Regions from separate parts of the Shimwellia blattae DSM 4481 genome, predicted to be linked through region 4. Evidence: predicted binding sites of a transcription regulator. Region 4 holds the regulator's gene; each other region holds the start of a gene.
The links. The regulator CRP, encoded in region 4, controls carbon source genes, mostly activating them, when cyclic AMP is high. The targets are predictions, from matches to a motif close to ATGTGANNNNNNTCACAT.
Positions count from the first base shown of each region.

Region 1 (5,026 bases), 1.1 Mb from region 4:
CGAGTTGCCTTTCTGGTGGCGCAGCGGCAGCATATTCGCGGTATAGCGCGCCACATAGTCCCCCTCAGGGCGGGTAACCGGCTGCTGCTCCTGCGGGTAATCCTCCGCAAAGCCGCACCCCAGATAGTTAACCAGCGGCAGATCCAGGCCATCAAGCCAGACCACCGGCTGATCCCCCGGGTTACCGTGGTCATGCCAGCGCCACTGGGGGGTCAGAATAAAATCGCCCGGATGCATCTGGGTGCGCTCACCGTCAACGGCGGTAAACGCGCCGCTGCCTTCAATAATAAAGCGCAGCGCCGACTGGTTGTGGCGATGGCTGGGTGCCACCTCGCCGGGCAGAATCAGCTGCAACCCGGCATACAGGGATTTGGTTATCGATGATTCGCCGCGCAGCTGCGGGTTTTCCAGCACCAGCACCCGGCGCACCGCCTCTTTGGCGCCAATCAGCTTGCCGCTTTCCATTAACAGCGGGCGGATGGCATCGTAGTGCCACAGAGCCGGGGCGCAGTTGGCGTTCGGGGTTTTCGGCACCAGGTTGTGCAGCGATTCCCACAGCGGGGTCAGATTCATATCCGAGATCCGCTGGTAATACTGCAGGCGGCGAGCCTGTAGCGTGTCCGGGGTAACAGTGGTGGTTTCAGACATTATTATTCTCCTTAAGTCGCAGGCTGATTTACTCGCTCACCGGCGCGGCCGCCGGCAGGGCTGAGCGGGCGGGCGCAGCGGCCCGGTTGAGCAGTATCAGCATCAGCGCCGCAATCAGCGCGGGTACAGCAATCACTAAAAACAGAGTGTTAAAGGCGATATTCGTCATCATCATCAGGCCGCCCGCCAGGGAGCCCACAATGGCGCCACAGCGGCCTGCGGCATTGGCCCAGCTCACACCGGTGGCCCGGCACTGGGTGGGATATAACGTGGCGCTCAGGGCATTCATGCCCACCTGGGAGCCGCTTACGCCGATCCCGGTGCCGAAAATCGCCAGCGCCATCATCCACAATGCGTTTTCAGACAGGCCAATCATCACGATACACAGGGCACCCAGCAGATAACTGGCGGCCAGCACCCGGAAGGGGTTGTAGCGATCCATCAGCCCGCCCAGCAGCAGCGCCCCGAAAGTGCCCCCCACCTGAAATGCGGCGGTTATCCAGGAGGCGTGCTGTAAATCAATGCCGCGATGGTTCAGCAGGGTTGGCATCCAGCTGCTCAGCAGGTAGACAATCAACAGGCTCATAAAGAAGGCGGTCCATAACATCAGGGTTATCAGACCGGTGCGCCCGGCAAAAAGGGCTGCGGCGCTGTTTCTGGACGGAGGCGGCTCATTAAGGTAGAAGGTGACCCCGTGATAGCTCTCACCGGTAATGCGGCTGAGGGTGGCAGCAACCAGGCGGGAGTCTGCCCCCCGGCGTACCTGCCAGCGCGGGGATTCCGGCAGCACGAAGAACAGGGCCACCGCCAGCACAACCGGCAGCACCCCGCCCACAATCAGAATGCCGTGCCAGCCAATCAGCGACACCAGCAGGGCGCTGAATATTCCCCCCGCCGCCGAGCCAAGGGTGAACCCGCAGAACATCAGCGTGACCAGCGCCGCGCGGCGGCGGGCGGGCAGAAATTCAGAGGTCATGGTAATGGTGTTTGGCATCGCCCCACCCAGGCCCAGGCCGGTCAGAAAGCGCAGAATAATCAGGGTGTGCAGATCGGGCGCAAAGGCAGACGCGAAACTCAGCACCCCGAAAAACAGCACACAGTATTCAATCACCCGCTTACGGCCAAATCTGTCCGATAACGGGCCACACAGCAGTGCACCCGCCGTCAGCCCCAGCAGACCAGCCCCGAACAGCGGCGCCAGATCTGCGGCCGTTAACTGCCAGTGCTGGCGAATATCCGGCGCAATAAAACCAATTGCGGCGGTATCAAAACCGTCCATCATCACCACCAGAAAACAGCAGATGATGACGCGCCACTGAATGGCGCTCACCGGGGCGCTGTCGATCAGCACCTGGAGCTCACGTCGCAGGGTCATAATGTGTGCCTCGATAATATAGGGTAGATGTTGTGTTTGTTTTACTTATGTTGTGATGTTGTAACTGAAGGGATGCAAAGTACAATGGTATTTCAGGCAGAGGTATAACCCGGAGGTTATGGATGGCAGACTGGACCCAGAAATTACGCTTACACCACTGGCAGACACTGGTGATGATGGCCGAACAGGGCAACCTGACTCAGGTTGCCAGAATGATGAATATCACCCAGCCTGCGCTCTCCAAATGGTTGCTCTCCCTGGAAGAGGATGTCGGCTTTGCCCTGTTTGAGCGCCACCGTAAGGGGCTGCGCCCGACGGAGGGCGGCAAATTACTGCTGGAGCACGCCCAGCGCGTGATCAACGATGTGCAGCGCTCGCGCAGTGAGCTGGAGCGGTTTCGCCGTGGCGGGATGGTAGGCAGCCTTAAAGTGGGCTGCTCACCGGTGGCGACCGACTGTGTGGCCCAGGCTATCCTGAATCTGCTGGAAGAGATGCCGGAGCTGAACCTGCAGATAGCTGAAATGGTGATGACGCCGCTGCTACAGGATCTGCTGGCCGGTAATCTGGATGTGGTGGTCGGGCGGGTGGGCGGCAAGGCGCTGAATCTGCCGCTCAATTACCGGGTTTTGTATACCGAGCCGGTCTGTTTTGTGGCGCGTACCGATCATCCCCTCGCCCGCCAGAGCGGTATCAGCTGGGATGCGCTCGCCTCCTGGCGCTGGATTGTCTGGCCTGCCAGTACCCCTATCCGTATCAGTATCGACAGCGCGCTGGTGGATAACGGCATCATGATGCCGGAAAACACCATTGAATCGGCCTCCATGAATGTCACCCTCAATATGCTGCAAAGCAGCGATATGATCTCCATTCTCTCCTGGCGCCTGGCCCGGCGTTACGCCCGCCAGGGCCAGCTTGCCATTCTGGCCCTGCCGCGCATTGAACAGCAGGGCAGCGTCGGGGTGTTCTGGCGCAAAGATCTCCAGGCCTCCACGGCGCTGCAGCGCTTTATTCTGCACCTTCAGCAACAACCAGAACGCTGACCAGTGGCGAACAATTCCTCACGCAATACCGTGCACTAACGGAATCTTTGTTATGCTCATAATTCATGATGTGATCGGTAGCACATTTCAGGGTTTAATTGTATGATGAATGCGTTCTTCAGAGAGTGAGCACCATGTACAAGTTACTATTAACCATCTGGCAGTATGCCCGGGCGTTTGTCCTGATTTATATCTGTCTGTATGTGGGGATTGGCATTGCCTCCCTGCTTCCTATCACTATCCCTGGCAGCATTATCGGTATGCTGATTTTATTCGTGCTGCTGGGGCTGCAAATTATGCCGTCTGACTGGGTAATGCCCGGCTGCTATGTGCTTATCCGCTATATGGCGCTGCTGTTTGTCCCTATCGGTGTTGGGGTTATGCAATATTTTGACCTGCTGCGCACCCAGTTTGGGCCGGTGGTGGTCTCCTGCGTTATCAGTACATTAGTGGTGCTGGTGGTGGTCAGCTGGAGCTCGCACCTGATCCACGGTGAGAAAAAAATTATTGGTCACAGAGAGGCTGGTAAAAAATGATGAGTTATATCTGGTGGTCGTTGCCTTTAACGCTGCTGGTATTTTTCGGGGCCCGGAAACTGGGATCATTAATTAAAAACCCGTTATTAAACCCGCTGCTGGTTTCCATGCTGGTGATCATTCCAGTGTTAATGTTTACCCATATCCCTTACGACCATTATTTTAAAGGCAGCAAAATTCTTAATGATCTGCTGCAACCGGCCGTGGTTGCCCTGGCGTTCCCGCTTTATGAGCAGCTACACCAGATCCGCGCCCGCTGGAAATCCATTATTGCCATCTGCTTCTTCGGCAGCCTGGTTGCCATGTGCACCGGTACGGCGGTGGCCCTGTCCCTGGGGGCGACCCCGCAAATTGCCGCCTCGATTATGCCTAAGTCTGTCACCACGCCTATCGCCATGGCAGTCAGCAGCAGCATTGGCGGTATTCCGGCCATCAGCGCAGTGTGTGTGATTTTCGTCGGGATCCTGGGTGCGGTATTTGGCCCTACCCTGCTGAGCCTGATGCGCATCACCACCAAGGCGGCGCGCGGGTTATCCATGGGGGCCGCCTCTCACGCCCTGGGGACCGCCCGCTGTGCCGAGATGGACTTCCAGGAAGGGGCATTCAGCTCACTGTCGCTGGTAATTTGCGGGATTATTACCTCGCTTGTTGCGCCGTTCCTGTTCCCGGTGATTGTGGCGATCTTCGGCTAAATGCGAGCCAACACACATAAAACAAACAATAATTACATTTCTTGCATTAATTGATAGACGAGGATCACATATAAAGTTGCACCAGGCCCGTACACTGCGGGTCCGTTACTGACTATGAGGCACAGCCATGGATCCTCGTTTTGAGCCGGTGCTGGCGGCAATGCCAGCGCCGTTACGTTCAGCCCTCGGGCCGCTGCTGGCGGCAGACCATTTCCCGGCCATGTTCAGTGCCGCCACCGTCGCGCAGCTTAAGCAGCGTAGCGGCCTGGACGATAATGCACTGGCCTTTGCGTTACTGCCCCTGGCCGCAGCCTGCGCCCATACGGCTATCTCGCATTTTAATGTTGGCGCTGTCGCCCGCGGGGTAAGCGGTAACCTCTATCTGGGGGCCAATATGGAGTTCCCCGGCACTACCATGCAGCAGACCATTCACGCGGAACAAAGCGCCATTACCCACGCCTGGATGCGCGGTGAACGCCAGCTGACCGATATTACCGTGAACTACACCCCCTGCGGCCACTGCCGCCAGTTTATGAATGAGCTGAACAGCGGCACCGGGCTGGCTATCCACCTGCCCGGCCGCCAGCCCGACACCCTGGGCCACTATTTACCGGATGCGTTCGGGCCACGGGATCTGGAGATAACCACCCTGCTGCTTGATGAGGTGGACCACGGGTTGCGGGGAGAAGGCGACGCCCTGGCCCAGGCGGCCATTGCGGCAGCCAACCGCAGCCA
Region 1 covers NC_017910.1:1,415,636-1,420,661, reverse strand. Annotated here, with positions in the region: gene gtdA (gentisate 1,2-dioxygenase) at 1-648, opposite strand, end outside; gene mhbT (3-hydroxybenzoate transporter MhbT) at 677-2,023, opposite strand; gene EBL_RS06550 (LysR substrate-binding domain-containing protein) at 2,146-3,063, shown strand; gene EBL_RS06545 (CidA/LrgA family protein) at 3,198-3,599, shown strand; gene EBL_RS06540 (CidB/LrgB family autolysis modulator) at 3,596-4,291, shown strand; gene cdd (cytidine deaminase) at 4,419-5,026, shown strand, end outside.
Region 1: a site for CRP is predicted at 3,132-3,149, ahead of EBL_RS06545 (CidA/LrgA family protein). Genes of this name have one in related genera too.

Region 2 (5,026 bases), 680 kb from region 4:
GATGCTCCGGCGCTTCCCGGCTCAGTAATGCCGCCACCGGGAAGCTCATCTGAATGTCGGCGGCGGAAAACTGCCCCCCGGCAAACCAGGGGTGATGGGCCAGATGATGCTCAATAAACCCGGCATGGTTCGCCAGCTGCGGGCCCAGCCAGGCTTTATGCAGCCCCCCGGCCAGCGCTTTGCCGGTCGGGCGCAGCAGCCAGGGCACCGGTGCCCGGCTCAGCAGCACCAGCGCCAGGCTGAGGGTCAGTAGCGGCATCAGTGAGCCTTCTGCGTAGTGCATCCAGAAGCGGTACTGCAGGCGCTCAGCGGGGAGCGACGGGCGCAGACGCTGGTCGTGGTCATAGGTTTCCTGAAGGTACTCAAGAATCGCGCCGGACTCGGCCAGAATATGGCCGTTATCCTCCAGCACCGGGGATTTCCCCAGCGGATGGATTTTGCGCAGCGCAACGGGGGCCTGCATATCGGCTTCCCGCCGGTAGGTGACCAGCTGCCACTCAAGGTTCAGCTCTTCCAGCATCCACAAAATGCGCTGGGAGCGCGACTGGTTCAGGTGGTGTACGGTTATCATCCTCCCTCCCGTTTATGGCGCCGGTGAGATTCGGGTGCACACAAAAAGGGTAGCAAAAAAAAGCGCCATTCCGCGCCCGGGAGGTGGTGATTTTTTAAACAGCGATTATACTTTAATTATCGATGCAGGCCGGAACCTCCCGAGTAGCACCAGATTGACTGAGGGGCATCGACGTCGGGGGAAACCCTCCCGTAGAGCGGGATAGAGCGAAAGACAAAGACCGGAAACAGCTAAAGCGCCTGCGGGCGCTTTAGCTTTTTATGCCGCTACTCTTCCAGCAGCCGCGCCCCGGTGCCCTGCTGCCCCAGCGCATCGTTCGGGTTGCGTAACGGGCAGTCTTTTCGCGACAAACACCCACAGCCGATACAGCCATCCAGCTCGTCGCGTAACTGCTCAAGGGTGTGAATACGCCGCTCCAGCTCGTCACGCCAGCGGGAAGAGAGCTGCTGCCATTGCCGGGCGGTAATATTTCCCCCTTCCGGCAGCACAGCCAGCGCATCCGCAATGGTCGCCAGCGGAATACCGATCCGCTGGGCAATTTTAATAATCGCCACATAGCGCAGGACATTACGCGAGTAGCGGCGCTGGTTACCCCCATTGCGGGTACTGCTGATAAGCCCTTTACTTTCATAAAAGTGCAGCGCAGAGACCGCCACCCCGGTACGCCGGGATACCTCCCCCGGGGTGAGGAGCATTTTGATACGTGCAGGTTTCTTTTCCAAAATGGGCTTTACCTCAAGTTAACTTGAGGAATTATACTCCACGCCATTAACCCGCGCGACAGGAAACGGAGAGGACAAATGGCACATCAGGAAATTATCGCGACCCTGATCCAGTGGATCGATGAGCATATTGACCAGCCGCTGAATATCGATATGGTGGCGAAAAAATCCGGTTATTCAAAATGGTACTTGCAGCGAATGTTCCGCTCGGTCACGCGCCAGGCGCTGGGGGAGTACATTCGCCTGCGCCGCCTGGCCCTGGCGGCAGAAGCCCTGCGTACCACCCAGAAACCCATTTTTGATATCGCTATGGACCACGGTTATATCTCTCAGCAGACCTTTTCCCGGGTCTTCCGCCGTGAATACGCCCGCACCCCTACCGATTATCGCCAGCACGTCTGAGCGGCAGGCCGGCAACTGCCGGCCAGTCGTTTTCTCCATAAATACAGCATAAAATACCAGCAGTCAGGCTGGCTAATAATCCATCAAATGTGATACAGTTCACACCATCAATGCAACACGCATTCGACTTTCATTCAAAACATCAACTTATCCCGATGACGGCCACGCCTGAGTGCGCTGCGTTGCGCGTGCCTGCGCCGTTGTGCGGATAAGCATTTTCCTCTGAGGACATATGTTATGGCTATCGTGACAACCGGTGTGGCGGCGACAGGTCTGGCAATTATGCGCGGGCCGCTCATCAGCGCGACGTTGATGTTTATTGCCAGTACCCTGAATATCCGGCTGCGTAAGTCTGATTACCACGGCCTTGCGGTAGTGGTCAGCGGTCTGGGTATTGTCGCATCATGCTGGTTTGCCGCCGCGCTACTGGGGATAACATTTGATTTTCCGGCCATCTGGGCGGGCACCAAATCCTTTATGGTGCAGATGATGAGCTATGCCCCCGCAGACTACCCGGCCACACTCCCCTGACAGCCCCGCCGCAGCGGGCCCTTACCCGCTGTGGCGCTGCATTAACTGGCGCAGGCGACGCCCGTCGCGCAATAAGCCTATCCCCATCCCCAGCAGGGTATATACCGCCCCCAGCAACAACAGCATCGCCACATCCGGCAGGGCACTGTGCCAGGGCAGCCCCAGCTGGTTCACCCCGGCTATCGCTTTGGTCGCCCAGGTGGTGGGCAGGCAGCCGGAAATAAAACGCACCCACGCAGGCATCGCCTGTACCGGCCAGATAGTGCCGGAAAGGTAGAACACCGGCATGGTGATAAAAGAGAGCGTCAGATAGATAAGCTCCACCCGCCTCAGACACTCGGTGATCAGTTTCCCCAGCCCCAGCACCGCCAGCAGAAACGGAAAGGTCAGTAACAGCACCTCCGGGATAGAAGCGGTCTGGCGGTATCCCAGCAGCCAGGGCCACAGTACAAACAGCACAATCGATAAAAACAGCCAGACCGGCAGCAATGCCGACAGCCCGCCCATATACACCAGCAGCGGGGGCTGGCTCTGGCTGCGCAGCATCAGGCGCACCCGGACACTGGCGATTAACAGCGAGTGTTGCAGCAGCATCACCAGCAGGCCCGGAAAAACAATGGCCGCAAAGCTGATCCCCGGGTTAAAGACATCTTCCGTGCGCCCGGTGATCGGGGCCAGAATCACCTCCGCCTGGCGCAGGCTGAACCCGTGCGCCAGCATCACTTCCGTTTCGTAGTAACGCAGCATCTCCTGATAGGCCGCCTGGACATCCTGCTGAATCTGGCCGTTCGGCAGGCGGTTTGTGGCATCACCATAGACCGGGATCGTCACGGGCTTCCCCGCCAGCAGTTTCTTTTCCAGATCCGTGGGCATGATTATCACCGCAAACAGCTTACGAAACCCCAGATCGTGGATCGCCGCCGGCAGGCTGTCATAGCCCACGGTTTTGATCTTGTCGGTGGCATCCAGGTTGCGGATCAGTAACCGGCTGGCGGGGCTGTGATCCTGGTCAATCACCGCTACCGGCAGATCCCAGACGGTGCGGTGCAGATACACACTGCTCATCAGGCACAAAGAGACCAGTAAAATCATCCATATGGGCCGCTCAAGCAGCCCGGTAAATACTTTGATAAAGGTCGCCCAGTAGATTTTCATAGCAGGGTCTCCGGCACCCGCAGCCGCGCCGGCAGGCGGTTGCGGATCAGCAGTGCGGTGACCAGCGGGTAGATCATCAGCAGCGCGCAGACTTCAAAAACGGGTTTTCCCGGTACCTGGCGCAAAAAGATCCCGAACATGGCATACAGGGCGTGGGTCAGCGGCTCAATATTGGCTACGATCCGCGCAAACAGCGACATCGAAAGCTCCGGCATCACCACCCCGGAAAAGGTCAGCGCCACCCCTACCAGGATCCCTATCAGGGTATAGGCGGTGATCGCATTGCGGGTGAAGGTGTAGAGCAGCAGGCCGATACTCTGGGCGGCTATCACATAGAAAAAGCCGACCGCCAGCATATACAGGGGGTTGCCCGCCACCCGGGCATCAAAGATCCACACCAGCAGCCCCAGCTCGCCCATCAGTAGTGTGGTGTAGGTCAGGGTGTAGGGGGCGAGCTTCCCGAGGAGCGACATACTGAATGAGCGGGAGTAGACCAGCGCCTTGCTGCGGGCCAGGGCGTAGATGGTGCAGGTCACCACAAACAGCTGCAGCAGATGGATAGTGGCGGAAAACTGCTGGTAATAGATATAGCTGCCGCTGGCGTTAAACAGGCTGTCATAAGAGAGCGAAACGGCGGGCAGCGTGGGCAGGGTTTTGCCGGTCAGTGCCGTTGTGTAGCCGCGGTAGCTGCTGTTGAGCTCGGTTATCAGCCCGGAGAAGTCCTGGGTGGAGTAGAGCCCCGCCGCATACAGCAGCGCATTATAGAAAAAGACCACCTGGGGCTGGCGCCCGCCCAGCACATCGGCTTCGAAGTCCCGGGGGATATACAGCATGGCGTAGTCTTCGGTGCTGCTCATGCGCTGTTGCGCTTCGGCCAGGTCACCGGCGGGCACCTCAATGCTTGCGTGGGGGCCCGCATCCAGCTTACGGATAAGCTCCCGGGAAAGGGGGCTGTGGTCATGATCCACCACCGATACCGGCAGCTCCAGCAGGGTGCCTTCTGAAAAGTTACTGCCGATAAGCCCGAACAGGATCAGCGGAAAACACCAGGTTATCCAGTGGATCTCCGGTTTGCGGAAGGCTTTGCGCACCTCGCGGCGAAAAGCCTGGCTAAAGCAGCGCCAGCCGCAGCTTATATTTCCCATCGCCATAATGCGCTCATCCCCTGTCGTAATCCTTGCGTTGGCTGTACCGGCCACAGGCGCACTTCAAAGGTTTTCAGGTCGAAATCGCCGGTCGCGCGGGTGGCCCGCTTGGTGGCGTAGTCCCCCAGCGGGGCGATATAGCGCACCTCTGCTTCAATTTCCTGATTATTCAGGGCCGGAATGCGCAGCCGGACTTTATCCCCTTTGCGCACATGGGCGAGGATGTCCTCACGCAGGTTAAAGATAAAATAGGCCTGGTTCTGGCGAACCAGGGTCAGCAGCGGGCTGGACGCATTAAGCAGCTCACCCACTTCCGAGGGAATCGGCCCCACTTCACCGTCTACCGGGGCGACCACATTCAGCTCATCAGCCTGTACCTGTATTTCGACAAGATCCTGCTCCGCCCGCTGTAACTGGGCGCTGTAGATCTGGCGCTGCTCGATACGGTCACCGTGGAGCCCTTCATCCAGGTTTGCCTGTGCAGCTTTCACTTTTTCCAG
Region 2 covers NC_017910.1:3,765,711-3,770,736, forward strand. Annotated here, with positions in the region: gene EBL_RS17645 (glutathione S-transferase family protein) at 1-571, opposite strand, end outside; gene soxR (redox-sensitive transcriptional activator SoxR) at 838-1,293, opposite strand; gene soxS (superoxide response transcriptional regulator SoxS) at 1,372-1,695, shown strand; gene EBL_RS17660 (YjcB family protein) at 1,933-2,226, shown strand; gene EBL_RS17665 (ABC transporter permease) at 2,248-3,381, opposite strand; gene EBL_RS17670 (ABC transporter permease) at 3,378-4,532, opposite strand; partial or broken gene EBL_RS17675 (HlyD family secretion protein) at 4,514-5,026, opposite strand, start outside.
Region 2: a site for CRP is predicted at 1,783-1,800, ahead of EBL_RS17660 (YjcB family protein). Genes of this name have one in related genera too.

Region 3 (5,026 bases), 560 kb from region 4:
GGTATCGACCTGCTGCCGGTGGGGGATTTTGCCTGGTACGATCATGTGCTGACCACCAGCCTGATGCTGGGGAATGTACCGCCCCGCCACCAGAACGCCGACGGCCATATTGATATCGACACCCTGTTCCGCATAGGGCGCGGCCGTGCCCCGACCGGCGAGCCTGCGGCGGCGTCGGAAATGACCAAATGGTTTAACACGAACTACCACTACATAGTGCCGGAGTTCACCCGTGGCCAGCAGTTTTCCCTGAGCTGGACCCAGTTGCTTGATGAAGTCGACGAAGCGCTGGCGCTGGGCCATAACGTGAAGCCGGTACTCCTCGGGCCGCTGACCTGGCTGTGGCTGGGCAAAGTGAAAGGCGAACCCTTCGACCGCCTGGAACTGCTGGCGTCTGTATTACCGGTGTATCAGCAGGTGCTGGCCGCCCTGGCGGCGCGCGGTATCGAATGGGTGCAGATTGACGAGCCCATCCTGGTGCTGGATTTGCCCGACCCGTGGCGCCAGGCGTATCTGCCCGCCTATCAGGCACTGGCAGGCCAGGTAAAACTGCTACTGACCAGCTATTTCGAAGGGGTGACCCCGAACCTGGATGTGATAACCGCACTGCCGGTACAGGGGCTGCATGTGGATCTGGTCCTGGGGGATGATGAAATACACACCCTGCACCAGCGCCTGCCTGAGGGCTGGGTGCTCTCGGCGGGCCTGGTCAATGGCCGGAACGTGTGGCGTGCGGATCTGAGTAAACAGTTTGCCCGGGTGAAGGGGCTGGTGGGCCAGCGCCCGCTGTGGGTGGGATCTTCCTGCTCGCTGCTGCACAGCCCCATCGATCTGAGCGTGGAGACCCGCCTGGATGATGAGGTGAAAAGCTGGTTTGCCTTCGCCCTGCAAAAGTGTACGGAGCTGGCCCTGCTGCGTGATGCCCTGAACAGTGGCGATACCCGGGAAATCGACCAGTGGAGCGCGCCGGTGCAGGCCCGCCGTCACTCGCCCCGGGTGCATAACCCGGCGGTGGCCGCACGCCTGGCGGCAGTCACCGCCCGCGACAGTGAACGCAACCAGCCCTACGCCCGGCGGGCAGAAGTGCAGCGCGCCCGGTTTTCACTGCCGGACTGGCCGACCACCACCATCGGCTCTTTTCCCCAGACCACGGAGATCCGCGGCCTGCGGCTGGATTTCAAACGCGGCCGTCTGGATGCCAGCGGCTACCGTACCGGCATTGCGACTCATATCCGCCAGGCTATTGCGGAGCAGGAGCGGCTGGGGCTGGATGTCCTGGTCCACGGGGAGGCGGAGCGTAACGACATGGTGGAATACTTTGGCGAGCATCTGGACGGTTTTGCCTTTACCCAGAACGGCTGGGTGCAGAGCTACGGCTCGCGCTGTGTAAAACCCCCGGTGGTGATTGGCGATATCAGCCGCCCGGCGCCGATTACCGTTGAGTGGGCCAGATATGCCCAGTCCCTGACCGACAAACCGGTAAAAGGGATGCTCACCGGGCCAGTGACCATTCTGTGCTGGTCCTTCCCCAGGGAAGATGTCTCCCGGGAGACCATCGCCAGGCAGATAGCCCTGGCCCTGCGTGATGAGGTGGCGGATCTGGAGGCGGCCGGTATCGGAATTATTCAGATTGATGAACCGGCCCTGCGGGAAGGGCTGCCCCTGCGCCAGCGCGACTGGCAGGCGTACCTGGCCTGGGCGGTGGAGGTCTTCCGCCTGAATGCGGCAGTAGCCCGGGACGACACCCAGATCCACACCCATATGTGTTATTGCGAGTTTAACGACATCATGGATTCGATAGCGGCGCTGGATGCGGATGTGATAACCATTGAGACGTCACGTTCAGATATGGAGCTGCTGGAATCCTTTGAAGCGTTTGAATATCCTAATGAGATTGGCCCCGGGGTCTATGATATTCACTCACCCAATGTGCCGAGCGTGGCGTGGATTGAAAACCTGCTGCAAAAAGCCGCCCGGTATATCCCGGCACAGCGCCTGTGGGTGAACCCGGACTGTGGGCTGAAGACGCGCGGCTGGCCGGAAACCCGCGCGGCGCTGGCGAACATGGTGACGGCGGCGAAAAACCTGCGCCGCGCCTGACTGCGAGCCCCCGTGACGGATAACGGGGGCCAGTTAGCTCCGGGTTAGCGGCTTTTACCATAGCGGGCGAACCATTCCAGCATACGTTGCCAGCCATCCTCCGCTGAGGCCTGGTGGTAGCTGGGGCGGTAGTCCGCATTAAAGGCGTGCCCGGCATCCGGGTAGACCACAATCTCTGCCCGGGCGTTGGCGGCACGCAGCGCCTGGCGCATGGTCTCCACGCTCTCCTGGGGGATGCTGGTATCCTGCGCGCCATACAGCCCCAGCACCGGCGCGCTGAGCTGGGTTGCCACATCGACCGGGGGCTGCGGTGAATTCAGCGTTTTGTCGCCGGTGAGGCGGCCATACCAGGCCACGGCGGCTTTTAACTGCGGGTTATGGGCTGCATACAGCCAGGTAATGCGCCCGCCCCAGCAGAAGCCGGTTATCATCAGGCGCGTGGTGTCCCCGCCATTTCTGCCCGCCCAGCTGGCCACATGATCCAGATCCGCCAGAACCTGGCTATCCGGCACCTTTGCCACAAGCCCGGTCAGCAGGCTCTGGATATCGTCAAAGTCACTGGCGTCCCCCTGGCGGAAGTAGAGCTCCGGCGCTACCGCCAGATACCCCTCCCGGGCCAGGCGGTGGCAGATATCGCGAATATGCTCATGAACGCCAAAAACCTCCTGAACCACAATCACAATCGGCAGCGGGCCGTCGGCATGTTCCGGGGCGGCAACATAGGCAGGCATACTGTCCCCGCGGCTGGGCACGGTGGTCTCGTGGGCGGTAATACCTTGTGTGGAGGTCTGTATCGGTGCTGTGGCAATGGGGGAAGCCGCAGGGGCGTATTTCGCTTCGGTATTATTATGTGTTGTGTTGTCTGTCATGGCATTCTCCGTACCCGTGGTATAGCGCAGTGAGTTAACTATAGACTGTGTTATTTGCGCCGCAAAAGTCGCCAGGCGACCACAGCGGATAGCCAGTGAAGATTTTAATTTGTGATCTTCTTCAACTTTAAAATCTCATCAAATGTAATTTGTTTCATTTGAAGTGAACTGACTCACGAAATATTCCCCGGGGCTTCGGTAGAGTGTGACGTTGCTAACCGGATAACTGACCCGTAAAGGAGTTCGCCATGTCTCAGTCTGATGTTTTTCACCTTGGGCTCACCAAAAATGATTTACAGGGTGCCACGCTGGCAATTGTTCCCGGGGATCCGCAGCGGGTGGAAAAGATAGCCGCGCTGATGGACAACCCGGTGCTGCTGGCGTCTCACCGCGAGTTTACCTCCTGGCGCGCGGAGCTGGACGGCAAAGCGGTGATTGTCTGCTCTACCGGTATTGGCGGCCCGTCCACCTCGATTGCGGTAGAAGAGCTGGCCCAGCTTGGGGTACGCACCTTCCTGCGGGTGGGCACCACGGGCGCTATTCAGCCGCATATTAATGTGGGCGACGTTCTGGTGACTACCGGCTCGGTGCGCCTGGACGGGGCCAGCCTGCACTTCGCCCCGCTGGCGTTCCCGGCAGTGGCTGATTTCAGCTGCACCACCGCCCTGGTGGAGGCCGCCCGTGCCGTGGGTGCGACCACCCATATCGGGGTAACGGCCTCTTCAGATACCTTCTACCCGGGCCAGGAGCGTTACGACACCTTCTCTGGCCGGGTCACCCGTGAATTCAAAGGCTCCATGGCGGAGTGGCAGTCCATGGGCGTGATGAACTATGAAATGGAATCCGCAACGCTGCTGACCATGTGCGCCAGCCAGGGGCTGCGCGCGGGGATGGTGGCCGGGGTGATTGTTAACCGCACCCAGCAGGAGATCCCCAACGCCGAAACCATGAAGCAGACCGAAAGCCACGCGGTACGCATTGTGGTGGAAGCCGCCCGCCGCCTGCTGTAACGCTTTTAACGGTGGTCTGGCGAGTCGGCAGACCACCGTTTATCAGACCCGCATCGCGTTTTTTATCTGGACATTCATACAGCATCACCTTAGTTTTCCTGACGGGTACTGCAGGACAGGGGGCGTTGTGGATCTCACCATTATTTATCTTATTGTGGCTGTGGCGGCGGGTATGGCCATCGGCTGGCTGGCCTGCGGGCTGAACGGGGCACGCCAGAAGGCGGCGGAACAGGAGGCCCAGCGCGATATCTGGGGGGAGCTGATGGCAGCCCGCCAGGCACTGGAGCAGAACGCCCACTGGCGGGAAGAGTGCGAACAGCTCAACCGCGAATTGCGCAATCAGCTGGAAATTAACAGCGCCCAGGAGGCGGATCTGCGCGAAATGGCCACCCGCCTGGAAGAGGGCCGTCTGCGGGCCGATGAGAAAGTCCGCCAGATGATCAACAGCGAGCAGCGCCTGGCCGAACAGTTTGAAAATCTCGCAAACCGGATCTTTGAACAGAGCAGCCGCCGGGTGGATGAGCAAAACCGCCAGAGCCTGACCGGCCTGCTGACGCCGCTGCGCGAACAGCTGGACGGGTTTCGCCGCCAGGTGCAGGAGAGCTTTGGTCAGGAAGCCCGTGAGCGCCACACCCTGGCCTATGAAATCCGCAACCTGCAGCAGCTCAACACCCGGATGGCCGAAGAGGCTCTTAACCTCACCCGCGCCCTGAAAGGGGATAACAAAGCCCAGGGGAACTGGGGCGAAATGGTACTCACCCGGGTGCTGGAGGCCTCCGGCCTGCGTGAAGGCTATGAGTACCAGACCCAGGTCAGTATTACCCTGGAAGGCAACACCCGCATGCAGCCGGATGTGATTGTGCGCCTGCCCCAGGGCAAAGATGTGGTGGTGGATGCCAAAATGGCGCTGGTGGCCTATGAACGCTACTTTAACGCCGACGATGACCAGACCCGCGAGGCGGCGCTGAACGAGCATATAGCGGCGATTCGTAACCATATCCGCCTGCTGAGCCGCAAAGATTACCAGCAGTTACCGGGCCTGCGCTC
Region 3 covers NC_017910.1:3,890,188-3,895,213, reverse strand. Annotated here, with positions in the region: gene metE (5-methyltetrahydropteroyltriglutamate--homocysteine S-methyltransferase) at 1-2,100, shown strand, start outside; gene EBL_RS18210 (dienelactone hydrolase family protein) at 2,145-2,969, opposite strand; gene udp (uridine phosphorylase) at 3,218-3,979, shown strand; gene rmuC (DNA recombination protein RmuC) at 4,107-5,026, shown strand, end outside.
Region 3: a site for CRP is predicted at 3,079-3,096, ahead of udp (uridine phosphorylase). Genes of this name have one in related genera too.

Region 4 (5,026 bases):
GAATCCTTTGTATTACGGGAAGGGACCGATTATGGTGAACAGGAGCGTTCCCTCGCGCAAAAAGTCGCCGATGTCAGGCGCCAGCTGGAAAGCGGCGAAGCGGTGCTGGTCTGGTCTGAACTGCATGAAACCATTAATATAATGCCCCGCTCACAGTTCCGGGGATAGCCCCGCGCCCCCCTGGCGACCAGCTATACTGCATACTACATTAGTGCGCTTACTTGCCTGTTGTTTGCTAACCCAGGAGCTGTCGTTATGTCTGCGAAACACCCGGTTATTGCCGTTACCGGTTCCAGTGGTGCCGGTACTACCACCACAAGCCTGGCCTTCAGGAAAATTTTCTCCCAGCTTGGCCTGCGCGCGGCAGAAATTGAAGGGGACAGTTTCCATCGCTATACCCGCCCGGAAATGGATATGGCAATCCGCAAGGCCCGGGATCTCGGGCGCCATATCAGCTACTTCGGCCCGGAGGCGAACGATTTCAGCCTGCTGGAGCAGACCTTCACCGAATATGGCCAGCACGGGCGCGGTAAATTTCGCAAATACCTCCACACCTATGATGAAGCGGTCCCCTGGAACCAGACCCCGGGCACCTTCACCCCCTGGCAGCCCATTGCCGAACCCACCGACGTGCTCTTTTATGAAGGGCTCCACGGCGGCGTGGTGACCGACAGCAACGACGTAGCCCGCCATGTGGATTTACTGGTGGGGGTGGTGCCGATTGTGAACCTGGAATGGATCCAGAAACTTATCCGCGACACCAGCGAGCGGGGGCACTCCCGGGAGGCGGTGATGGAGTCGGTGGTGCGCTCCATGGAGGACTATATCAACTACATCACCCCGCAGTTTTCCCGCACCCATATTAATTTCCAGCGGGTGCCAACGGTGGATACCTCCAACCCCTTTGCCGCAAAGGGTATCCCCTCGCTGGATGAAAGTTTCGTGGTTATCCACTTCCGCAACCTGGAGAATATCGATTACCCCTGGCTGCTGGCCATGTTGCAGGGCTCGTTTATTTCGCATATCAACACCCTGGTGGTGCCTGGCGGCAAGATGGGGCTGGCAATGGAGCTGATTATGCTGCCGCTGGTGCAGCGCATTATGGAAGGGAAGAAAATTACCGACGGCGGGCTACAGCGCCCGGAGATTCGCTAAGTGCCGCCGGGCAATCTGTTACGCACTGCCCGGCAGGTACACTCTGTTACTTCTCAACCACTTCGTAGGAGTGGGTAATATTTACCGCTTTACCCAGCATCAGCGAGACTGAGCAATACTTCTCCGCAGACAGCTCCACCGCGCGCGCCACTGCGCTGTCTTTCAGTTCATGGCCGGTCACCACGAAATGCAGATTAATATGCGTAAACAGGCGCGGTGCCTCTTCACGGCGCTCCGAAGTCAGCTTCACTTCGCAGTCGCTCACATCCTGGCGGCCCTTTTGCAAAATAGACACCACGTCAATGGCGCTACAGCCACCGGCGGCCATTAACAGCATCTCCATCGGGCTTGGCGCTTTATCGCCGGAGTTGCCATCCATCAAAACCTGATGCCCGGAAGCGGACTCCCCGAGGAATGTCAGGCTCTCAACCCATTTAACTCTTGCTTGCATTTTTATTACTCCGTGGACAAAACTTTTCTACAAGGGTATGCGCCTGAAAGAAAACAGGCAACAGAAGACGACCTGGGTCAAGCTGAAGCGAGACAACAGGAGACACTTTCGGAAACCTATGCTAAAACAACCAGGATGTGTAGCAATACACCCACCGCACAATGCGGATACGCGAACAGGAACATCAGTTCACAGAGGCAGACCCTCTGCCGGTTACCCCAGGGTGGGGATTATTTAACGATTGCAGCCCCAGAGACGGCAGAACCCGCGCTTTGGAGTCAAGATAACAAGAGGATAATTGCGCATGGTGCTTGGCAAACCGCAAACCGACCCGACTCTCGAATGGTTTTTGTCCCATTGCCACATTCATAAGTATCCATCGAAGAGTACGCTGATTCATCAGGGCGAAAAGGCGGAAACCCTGTATTACATTGTCAAAGGCTCCGTTGCCGTTCTGATCAAAGATGAAGAAGGCAAAGAGATGATCCTGTCCTACCTGAACCAGGGCGATTTTATCGGCGAACTGGGTCTGTTTGAAGAAGGTCAGGAACGTAGTGCCTGGGTACGCGCCAAAACAGCCTGTGAAGTTGCTGAAATTTCCTATAAGAAATTCCGCCAGCTGATTCAGGTTAACCCGGATATCCTGATGCGCCTCTCTTCACAGATGGCCCGCCGTCTGCAGGTCACCTCAGAAAAAGTGGGTAACCTGGCCTTCCTGGATGTGACCGGTCGTATCGCACAGACCTTACTGAACCTGGCTAAACAGCCGGATGCCATGACCCACCCGGATGGTATGCAGATCAAAATTACCCGTCAGGAAATTGGCCAGATTGTCGGCTGCTCCCGCGAGACCGTAGGCCGCATCCTGAAGATGCTTGAAGATCAGAACCTGATCTCTGCCCACGGTAAAACCATCGTCGTTTACGGGACCCGTTAATCCCGCCGTCTTACAGGGCGCGTGCCACCGGCAACGCGCCTTTTTTCTGCCTGCTACAGGCCCTGAGCCACCCGGGCAACCGCATCCGCAAAGCGGGCCATCCCGTCGTCAATATCCCTGTCGTCAATATTGAGCGCCGGTGTAAAACGCATCACATCCGGCCCGGCATTGAGCACCATCACCCCGGCCTCTGCCGCGGCGTACAGAATATCCCGCGCCTTACCCCGGAATGTCGGCTTCAGCCCGGCGCCAATAAGCAGCCCCATACCGCGAATATCACTAAAGACATCGTACTGCTCGTCGATACGGTGCAGATGCTTCACCATCAGATCCCGTTTATGGTGAACACCGCCCAGCACCTCAGGCGTGTTGATAATATCAAATGCCGCATTCGCCACCGCACAGGCCAGCGGGTTGCCCCCGTAAGTGGAGCCGTGCGAGCCCACATGGAAGGCAGAGGCTATCTCTTCGGTGGTCAGCATGGCGCTCACCGGGAAGCCGCCGCCAATCGCTTTGGCGCTGGTCAGAATGTCCGGGGTCACCCCGTAGTGCATATAAGCAAACAGCTCGCCGCAGCGGCCCATGCCGCACTGCACCTCATCAAAGACCAGCAGGGCCTGGTACTCGTCGCACAGGTCACGCAGCCCCTGCAAAAACGCCGGCGTTGCCGCGCAGACCCCGCCCTCCCCCTGGACAGGCTCCACCACAACGGCACAGGTATGATCATCGATGACCGCTTTCACGGCGGCTAAATCATTAAACGGCACATGGACAATATCGGCCGGTTTCGGCCCGAAGCCATCGGAATACTTAGGCTGGCCACCAACCGACACGGTAAACAGTGAGCGGCCATGGAAGGCGTGGTGAAAAGCGATAATTTTGGTTTTGTACGGGCTGTGGCGGGTGCTTGCGTAGTAGCGGGCCAGTTTAAACGCGGTTTCGTTCGCCTCTGTCCCGGAGTTCAGGAACACCACGCGCTCGGCGAAGGTGGCCCCGGTGAGTTTTTTGCCCAGAGTGAGGGCAGGCTCATTGGTGAAGACATTGCTGGTGTGCCATAAGGTCTGCCCCTGGTCGATCAGCGCCGCCACCAGCGCCGGGTGGCAATGCCCCAGCGCGGTCACCGCGATCCCCCCGGCAAAATCGATATACTCTTTCCCGGCCTGATCCCACACCCGGCTTCCCTGGCCTTTTACCGGAATAAATTCTGCCGGCGCATAAATCGGCAGAATAACTTCATCAAAAGTAGCGCGGGTAATTGCTGATTGTTCAGTTGCCATTCGTGACCATCCATTTTATGCGTACTGCGACATGAAAAGATAATCACAAAATATGCATAAAAAATCATTTAATGGCAATAAAAATTCAGCGCCTGAGGAAATTGGCCAGCAGCGCGTGGCCCTGCTCGCTGAGGATGCTTTCCGGGTGGAACTGCACCCCTTCCAGATCCCACTCCCGGTGGCGGATCCCCATAATTTCACCGTCATCGCTACGGGCGGTCACCTCGAAACAGTCCGGCAGGGAGCCGGGCTCCACCACCAGCGAGTGGTAGCGGGTGACAGTCAGCGGGTTATTCAGGCCATGAAAAACCCCCTGATGATGATGCGTCACCGGCGATGTTTTACCGTGCATCACCTGCCCGGCCCGCACAATACGGGCACCGAACGCCTGGGCTATGGCCTGGTGGCCCAGGCAGACACCGAGTATGGGTAGCTGCCCGGCAAAATGCGTAATTGCCGCCAGGGAGATCCCCGCTTCGGTCGGGGTACAGGGGCCCGGGGAGATAACCAGCTTCTCTGGCCCCATGGCGGCTATCTCGTCAAGGCTCAGGGTGTCATTGCGCCGGACCACCACCTCACTTCCCAGCTCACAAAAATACTGATACAGGTTCCAGGTAAACGAATCGTAGTTATCGATCAACAGCAGCATGGTCGCTCCGGGTCTATGTAAAACCCGGCCATTCTACTCAGTTTCGTGCGCAGCGCTTATCACTTTACTGAATATGGTCACCAGCGGGGCCAGATCCCCCATCGCCCCCAGCTGGTTTGCCTCACGCCAGCGGGCAATATCCAGCCCGCGCCAGTCAAGGCTGTACCCGGCGTGGATCGCCAGCTGCTCAAAGAAGATCCGCTCGGCGCGGCCATTACCGGTACGAAACGGATGCAGCACATTCACCTCACAGTAAAAGTGCGCCAGACGCCGGGTAAAGGCATCCTGCTCCAGGCCCGCCAGGTAATTCTCCTCCTCCAGGCCACGCATCACCGCGTTCCCTTCCTTTTCCAGGTAGGCAAAGTGGCAAAACCGGGTATCGCCCCGGTAAATATCTACCTCGCGCAGTTTACCGGCCCAGCTGTAGATATCCTGGAACAGCTGGTGGTGGATATGGCACAGGTGGGGGAGCCCGCGGCGCACCGGCCCCAGCCCCAGTGTTGTCACCCGCAGCGCGCTGAAGGTCATTTCCGCCTCCTGCAGGCGCGCGGCATCGC
Region 4 covers NC_017910.1:288,344-293,369, reverse strand. Annotated here, with positions in the region: gene EBL_RS01250 (YheU family protein) at 1-168, shown strand, start outside; gene EBL_RS01245 (phosphoribulokinase) at 256-1,155, shown strand; gene EBL_RS01240 (OsmC family protein) at 1,202-1,606, opposite strand; gene crp (cAMP-activated global transcriptional regulator CRP) at 1,911-2,543, shown strand; gene argD (bifunctional acetylornithine/succinyldiaminopimelate transaminase) at 2,597-3,820, opposite strand; gene pabA (aminodeoxychorismate synthase component 2) at 3,906-4,469, opposite strand; gene EBL_RS01220 (putative adenosine monophosphate-protein transferase Fic) at 4,503-5,026, opposite strand, start outside.